3 regions of the Rhizobium sp. BK289 genome follow, and region 3 is predicted to be linked to each of the others. Evidence: riboswitches for the same ligand, from Rfam matches in the RefSeq annotation. Region 3 holds a riboswitch; each other region holds the start of a gene.
The links. Region 3 has a riboswitch for cobalamin ahead of FHT84_RS00235 (ABC transporter substrate-binding protein). Riboswitches for the same ligand answer to the same signal wherever they lie in the genome.
Positions count from the first base shown of each region.

Region 1: it holds a riboswitch for cobalamin, as region 3 does, so the genes downstream of both, cobU (bifunctional adenosylcobinamide kinase/adenosylcobinamide-phosphate guanylyltransferase) here and FHT84_RS00235 (ABC transporter substrate-binding protein) in region 3, are expected to answer to the same signal.
Region 2: it holds a riboswitch for cobalamin, as region 3 does, so the genes downstream of both, FHT84_RS17490 (aromatic ring-hydroxylating dioxygenase subunit alpha) here and FHT84_RS00235 (ABC transporter substrate-binding protein) in region 3, are expected to answer to the same signal.

Region 1 covers NZ_JACHZO010000002.1:285,270-287,529, reverse strand. Annotated here, with positions in the region: gene FHT84_RS05125 (chloride channel protein) at 1-547, opposite strand, end outside; cobalamin riboswitch at 727-1,126, shown strand; gene cobU (bifunctional adenosylcobinamide kinase/adenosylcobinamide-phosphate guanylyltransferase) at 1,267-1,791, shown strand; gene cobW (cobalamin biosynthesis protein CobW) at 1,797-2,260, shown strand, end outside.
Region 2 covers NZ_JACHZO010000008.1:203,060-205,319, forward strand. Annotated here, with positions in the region: gene FHT84_RS17485 (ACT domain-containing protein) at 32-433, shown strand; cobalamin riboswitch at 652-856, shown strand; gene FHT84_RS17490 (aromatic ring-hydroxylating dioxygenase subunit alpha) at 953-2,197, shown strand; gene FHT84_RS17495 (hybrid-cluster NAD(P)-dependent oxidoreductase) at 2,200-2,260, shown strand, end outside.
Region 3 covers NZ_JACHZO010000001.1:50,180-52,439, forward strand. Annotated here, with positions in the region: gene FHT84_RS00230 (diguanylate cyclase) at 1-450, shown strand, start outside; cobalamin riboswitch at 532-788, shown strand; gene FHT84_RS00235 (ABC transporter substrate-binding protein) at 952-1,968, shown strand; gene FHT84_RS00240 (iron chelate uptake ABC transporter family permease subunit) at 1,971-2,260, shown strand, end outside.

The DNA.
Region 1 (2,260 bases), on a different contig from region 3:
CGGCGCCGCAGCCGACGAGCATGCGCAGGTCCGCGCGGCGCATCTGCATCTTGTAGCCGAATTTCGAGGCGATGCCGGCGGCAAGCTGGGTATAGCCTGCCTCGAGGCCAACGGAGGCACCGAATCCATTCGAGATCAGGTTCTGCACGGCGACGAGGATACTGTCGGTGAGCGACATGCGACCGCCGTGCAGCGCATTGGCTTCGATCGGGTCGACCATCGGCTTCTTGCGTGTGCGCGATAATATATAGAGCAGGATACCGAGGATAATGCCTCCCGCGATCGGCGCGATCAGCAACACCGATTTGTCGGGAATCGCCACCGCCGCCGAACTCAGGCGCTCATAGTCGGTTATGCCGTAGATGAGGCTGTGAAGTTTGCGGGAGATGAAGCTCATCGCCGTTACGGCACAGCCGGAGGCTATTCCCACCAGCGCGCCGGCGAAAACAAGTCCCAGTTCGCCACGGCGCAGCAATGCCCTGAACCGACCGAGATCGAACAGGGCGGAGAAGACGCCGAGGCGGCGCGGTTGGAATTTCTGCAGCATTGGGAACGAACGATATGTTTTTTCGAATGTGAGGGCTTACCCTCTATAGACTTCTAACATCAAAGAAATGCGGCAAAAAAGCCGCTGATTTTGCGGGAATGTCAGGTCAATTTCGCAATCGGGACGTTTGGCATCGCATCCATGCCCTTGATTGACTTGAAGTCGGTGAAAGCCTAATCATTGCCCGTATAACGAATGGTTCCCGGGCGGCGATCTGCCGCATGGGATGAAAAGGGAATGTGAAGGGACGGACCCAACCCGGGCGTTCTCATCACAGCCGACCCCGCGACTGTAGAGCGGTCAGGGTCTTTCGTTCGGTTTGAAGCCGATTCCGTCGATGGTTCGCATGGGGCGAACGGGGCGGGGCAGGCGCAAATCGAAAAAGCCACTAGTGTGGCATCATGATCAACGGGGGCTGGACGCCTCTTATTCTACGAATCGTCCGCCTTTTCATGATGCATTGCCGGGAAGGCGAGAAAGATCCGCTGGCGCACGATCGGGGGCGACCGGCTTCGGTCAGCCCCCGTCGCGGCGCCTCATCCGCGAGCCAGGAGACCTGCCATGCGTGCCGGGCGCAGAGCCTGTTTTGGGACGCGAGTTCCGCTGCCAGCACGGAGGTTGTCATGGCGCAAGACGAGTTTTCGGCGTGTAGACGCCCGTTTCCCGGTTCCAGCGACGTGCTGCCGACCCTCGCTTCCGCACGGGGGTGGGCATAACGCATGTCGGCTTCGATTTCCCAAGCGATCTTCGTCCTCGGTGGTGCGCGTTCCGGCAAATCCAGGTTTGCCGAATCTCTGGTGTCGGATACCGGTCTCGAACGTCACTATGTGGCGACAGGGCAGGCGTGGGACGACGAGATGCGCGAACGCATCGCCAAGCATCGGGCCGACCGCGGCGATCTATGGCAGACGCATGAGGAGCCGATCGATCTCGTCGGGCAGCTCGCGGCTATCGACGCGGAGAGGCGGGCGGTGCTTATCGACTGCCTGACGCTCTGGGTAACCAATCTGATGATGGCCGAGCGTGACATGGCGGCGGAATTTGCCGCTCTCACTGCATTTCTGCCAACTGCGCGATCAAGGCTCGTTCTCGTCTCCAATGAGGTAGGCCTGGGAATCGTGCCGGAAAATCGCATGGCGCGCGAATTTCGCGACCATGCCGGCCGTCTGCACCAGATGGTCGCGGCGGCGAGTGCCGAAGTTTATTTTATCGCAGCGGGCCTGCCGCTGAAAATGAAGGGTTGATCCATATGAATCAGGAAAAGATTCCCGCCACCGTCATCACCGGCTTCCTGGGAGCCGGCAAGACGACGATGATCCGCAACCTCCTGCAGAATGCCGGCGGCAAGAAGATCGCGCTGATCATCAACGAATTCGGCGATCTCGGCGTCGATGGCGACGTTCTGAAGGGGTGCGGCGCGGAGAACTGCACGGAAGACGACATCATCGAGCTCACCAACGGCTGCATCTGCTGCACTGTCGCCGATGATTTCATTCCCACCATGACGAAACTGCTGGAGCGCGATGCGCGCCCGGATCACATCGTCATCGAAACATCGGGCCTCGCGCTGCCGCAGCCGCTGGTCGCCGCCTTCAACTGGCCCGACATTCGCACCCATGTCACGGTCGACGGCGTCATCACTGTCGTTGACAGCGCCGCCGTTGCCGCCGGCCGCTTCGCCGACGATCACGACGCTGTCGAGGCTGCCCGCGT
Region 2 (2,260 bases), on a different contig from region 3:
TGAGACGCCGAACCTTGAGGAGACAGAGAACATGCCTGGAATAATCGATCTCAAGCAGCTTCTGTCCGAGATGAAACCGAATCTCGCCGAGGGCGAATTCGTCTATTGCAGTGTGCCGGCATCGACACTGGCGGATCATTTGCATCTGGATCCGATCGGGCTGTTCCGGGAAAAGGAGGGTGTGACGCTGATCCTTCCGCTGGAGACGGCCCGCATGGCGGGATTTCCAGCCGCTCCCGCCATGCGCATGATCACGCTCGAAGTGCATTCGTCCCTGGAGGCGGTCGGACTCACCGCAGCCTTTGCCACGGCCCTTGGAAATGAAGGCGTTAGCGCCAATGTCGTCGCGGCCTATTACCACGATCACATCTTCGTTCCGGCCGCCGACGCGGATCGCGCCATGACCGCGCTGCTGGCGCTTGCCGCCACCTAGGCGACCCGTCGATAACAGCCCTGTCGCATTCAGGATAAAGCGTCATCAGTTAGGGGCGGATTGACCGCATGCCCGCATTTTGGTGCGGCCGTATAAGCGATTGAATTATTTTTCTATATCGCTTCTTTCTGGAACCGTCCCGGCGTCCCGTTTCGCCTGTCGTCAATTTCGAAGCCGATGTCGCATTGCAGCACAGCGGGCGCTCGGGCCGAGCGATATGATGACATCAATCTCAAGGTGCCGTCTGCTAGGGAGACGGAGAATTGGGAAGCCGGTCAAAATCCGGCGCTGCCCCCGCAACGGTGGTGGAGTGAGGCATGGCGAATAAAGCCACTGGGTCGATCGACCTGGGAAGGTGCCATGGGGCTCTGGAAACAGGGCCGCTCCAGAGCCCGGAAACCAGCCTTGGGCACATATGGTTTACTGACCGCGGCGGGCGGCCGGGACATTGCTTTCGGCTGTCTTCAACCAGCCATGCATGTCCTTCGCCCGTTTCCTGGTACTGCGAAGGATAGGCAAATGGATATCGGCAGCAAAGTTCTGCGGCAATTGAAGAACCACCGGACAGGTTTCAGCCTGGAGCAACCATTCTATACCGACCCGGATTACTTCAAACTCGATATGGAGACGATCTACTATCGCGACTGGCTGTTCATCGGTCATGATTGCGAAGTGCCGCGCGCGGGCAACTACTTCACCGTCCAGATCGGCGATTATCCCGTCGTCATCGTCCGTGGCCGCGATCAGGTCATCCGCGCCTTCCACAACAGCTGTCGCCATCGCGGCTCGCGTGTCTGCACCACCGAGCGCGGCTCCTCGGCGAAGCTCGTCTGCCCTTATCACCAGTGGACCTACGAGCTCGACGGCTCGCTGCTCTTTGCCCGTCAGATGGCCGAGGATTTCGACAAGAGCCAGTATTCGCTGAAGCCGGTTCACTGCGAAAGTGTCGGTGGCTACATCTTCATCTGCCTGGCGCAGAACGCTCCGGATTTCGCACCGGTTCGCGCCACGATCGAGCCCTACATGGCCCCACACCGCATCAGCGAAGCCAAGGTCGCCTTCCAGAGTACCATCATCGAAAAGGGCAACTGGAAGCTCGTCTGGGAAAATAACCGCGAATGCTATCATTGCGCGGCCAACCACCCCGAACTTTGCCGCACCTTCCCGGAAGCGCCGACCGTGACCGGCGTGCAGGGCGCGATGAGCGATCCTGTCATCACCGAGCACTGGCAGCGCTGCGAAGCTGCCGGACTGCCGAGCGAGTTCAAGATTTCGCCGGATGGCCAGTTTCGCGCCGCGCGCATGCCGCTGATCGAAGGAGCCGAGAGCTACACCATGTCCGGCCAGAATGCCGTCAGGCGGCCGCTTTCACCGGATGTGACGATCAATGGCATCGGCACGATGCTGCTGTTCCACTACCCGACCACGTGGAACCACATGCTCGGCGACCATGCGATTTCCTTCCGTGTCCTGCCGATCAGTGCCGAGGAAACCGCCGTCACCACGAAGTGGCTCGTCCACAAGGATGCCGTCGAGGGCGTCGACTACAATCTCGAGGAATTGACCCACGTCTGGACCGAAACCAACGATCAGGATCGCCGCATCGTCGAGGAAAACGCCTTCGGTATCCGCTCGCCGGCCTATGAGCCTGGCCCCTATTCGGAAATCCACGAAGGCGGCGTCATGCAATTCGTCGAATGGTACACGACGTTCATGATCAACCGGCTGCAGGGTGACCAGTCCAAGCTGTCGGCGGTTGCCTGAGCATGAACATGACCGTCTCCCTTCCGCATCGTCACCTCGATCAGATGCAGCCCTGGAATGACA
Region 3 (2,260 bases):
CGGGAAGGGGACCGCTGCAGCAAGGAAGCCGGCATCAGGCGCATCCCGTTTTCGATCATCATGCTTGATATCGATTACTTCAAGAAGATCAACGATAGCTGGGGCCATTCCTTCGGCGACACGGTTCTGGCGCGGGTCGCGGACGTGATCCGGCAGACCGTCCGAAGGACCGACATTGCCGCCCGCTATGGCGGAGAGGAAATCGTCGTTCTGCTTCCGAACACCGATATCAGGGCCGCTACCGCTATCGCGGAGAAAATCCGCAAGGATATCGAAGCGACAATCCTGATGTTCGAGCAGGAGAGCATCCGCGTCACGGTCAGCATCGGCATTGCCTGCTCCCACGAACCGACCGCCGACTTCAAGCATGTGCTCGAGGCTGCCGACAAGGCGCTCTATCGCGCCAAGGCGGGCGGGCGAAATCGCGTGGAATTGGCTGACGCCGCCTAATCCTGCCGCACGGATGTCGGATCTGACAGCTGCGCGCTCGCTTTATCGCATCTAAGCGTCCTTGACGGGAAGGTGCCATCCGGCATAACTGGACGCGACGGTTCCCCAAGGAAGACTCCGCGGGGATTAATAGGGAACACGGTGAGGGCGACCCAAGAGGGACCTAGGCCGTGGCTGCCCCCGCAACTGTAAGCGGATTGCCGATCATCCGGGAGCGACCAGCCCGCTGGTTTCCTTCCAGGGCCTTGAGCCATGCCACTGCAAGCATGCTTGCGGGAAGGTAGATGATCGTCAGATATCCGCAAGCCAGGAGACCTGCCGTCGATCGCGATCCAATCAGCCGGGCGGGGATGCCCGGAAGGGACAGAGAAAATGATTGACCTGAGCCTTCGACACTTTCAGACATCCATCGGTCTTGATTGGGATCCCCGCAGCCGTCGGCGCTCTTCTTGAGCGCGATCGCGCTGACGCCGTCCAGTTTCCTTCCTATCGAGATCTCTCATGCGCCATTTTTTGACGACGATTACTTTTGCATTCGGCCTGACTGGTTTTGCTGCTTCTGGTTTGGCCGCGACCCAATATCCTCTCACCATCAGCAATTGCGGCCAGAAGGTCACCTTCCAGAAGGCTCCGGCCAAGATCGTTTCGATCGGGCAGGGCATGACCGAGATTCTCTTCTCGCTCGGCCTTGCCGACAAGATCGCCGGAACGGCGGTCTGGGTCGGACCCGTCCTGCCGCAATACGCCGAAGCCAACGCCAGGATTCCGCGGCTTGCCGACAATGATCCGAGTTTCGAATCCGTTGTCGGCAAGGAGCCGGATCTGGTGGCAGCCGAATTCGAATGGCATGTCGGCCCGCAGGGCTCCGTCGGCAAGCGCGAGCAGTTTTCCGAGCTCGGCATCAACACCTATATCGCGCCGACCGATTGCGTCGCCAAGGTCAATGCCGATGGCGGCGATGGCGTGCGCAAGGAACTGTTCACGATGGACCTGATCTACCAGGAGATCGGTGAACTTGCTGAGATTTTCGATGTCGAGGATCGCGGCGATGCCCTGATCGCCGACCTGAAGAAGCGCGAAGCGGATGCGGTCGCCTCGATTTCAGCCGCAAAGTCCAAGGACCTTCCGATCGTGTTCTGGTTCTCCAGCAAGGAGGTTGGCGGCGATGCCTTTATCGCGGGCAAGAACAGCGCTCCGGCCTATATCCTGAAGACGATCGGTGCCAGGAATGTCGTCACGACCGAGGAAGAATGGCCGCTGGTCGGATGGGAGACCATCGCGCAGGCCAATCCGGCCGTGATCGTCATCGCTACCATGGACCGCCGCCGCTATGCGGCTGACGACCCGAAGGTCAAGCTCGAATTCCTCGAGAAGGATCCGGTCACCAGCCAGCTCGACGCTGTCAGGAACAAGCATTTCGTTCTGATGGATGCTCAGTCGATGAACCCGACGATCCGGACCATCGACGGCATCGAAATCCTGGCCAAAGGCATTAGATCCTTCGGTCTGGCGCGGTGACGATGCGTCTTACCGCGGAACGACGGCCATGGTGGACGCTGCTGGTGCTTGCCCTGGCTGCCTTCATACTTCTGGCCTTCATGATCAGCCTTGCGGTGTCGATCGGCGAGATTTCCATCCCGCTGTCGACCACTGCAAAGGCCGTATCGAACCGGCTGTTCGGAACAGGTTTCGAGCTCAGCCGGATCCATCAGGGCATCGTCTGGGATTATCGCCTGAGCCGGGCGCTCGTCGCCGCCAGCGCCGGCGCCTCGCTGGCATTGAGCGGCGTGATCCTGCAGGCCCTGTTGCG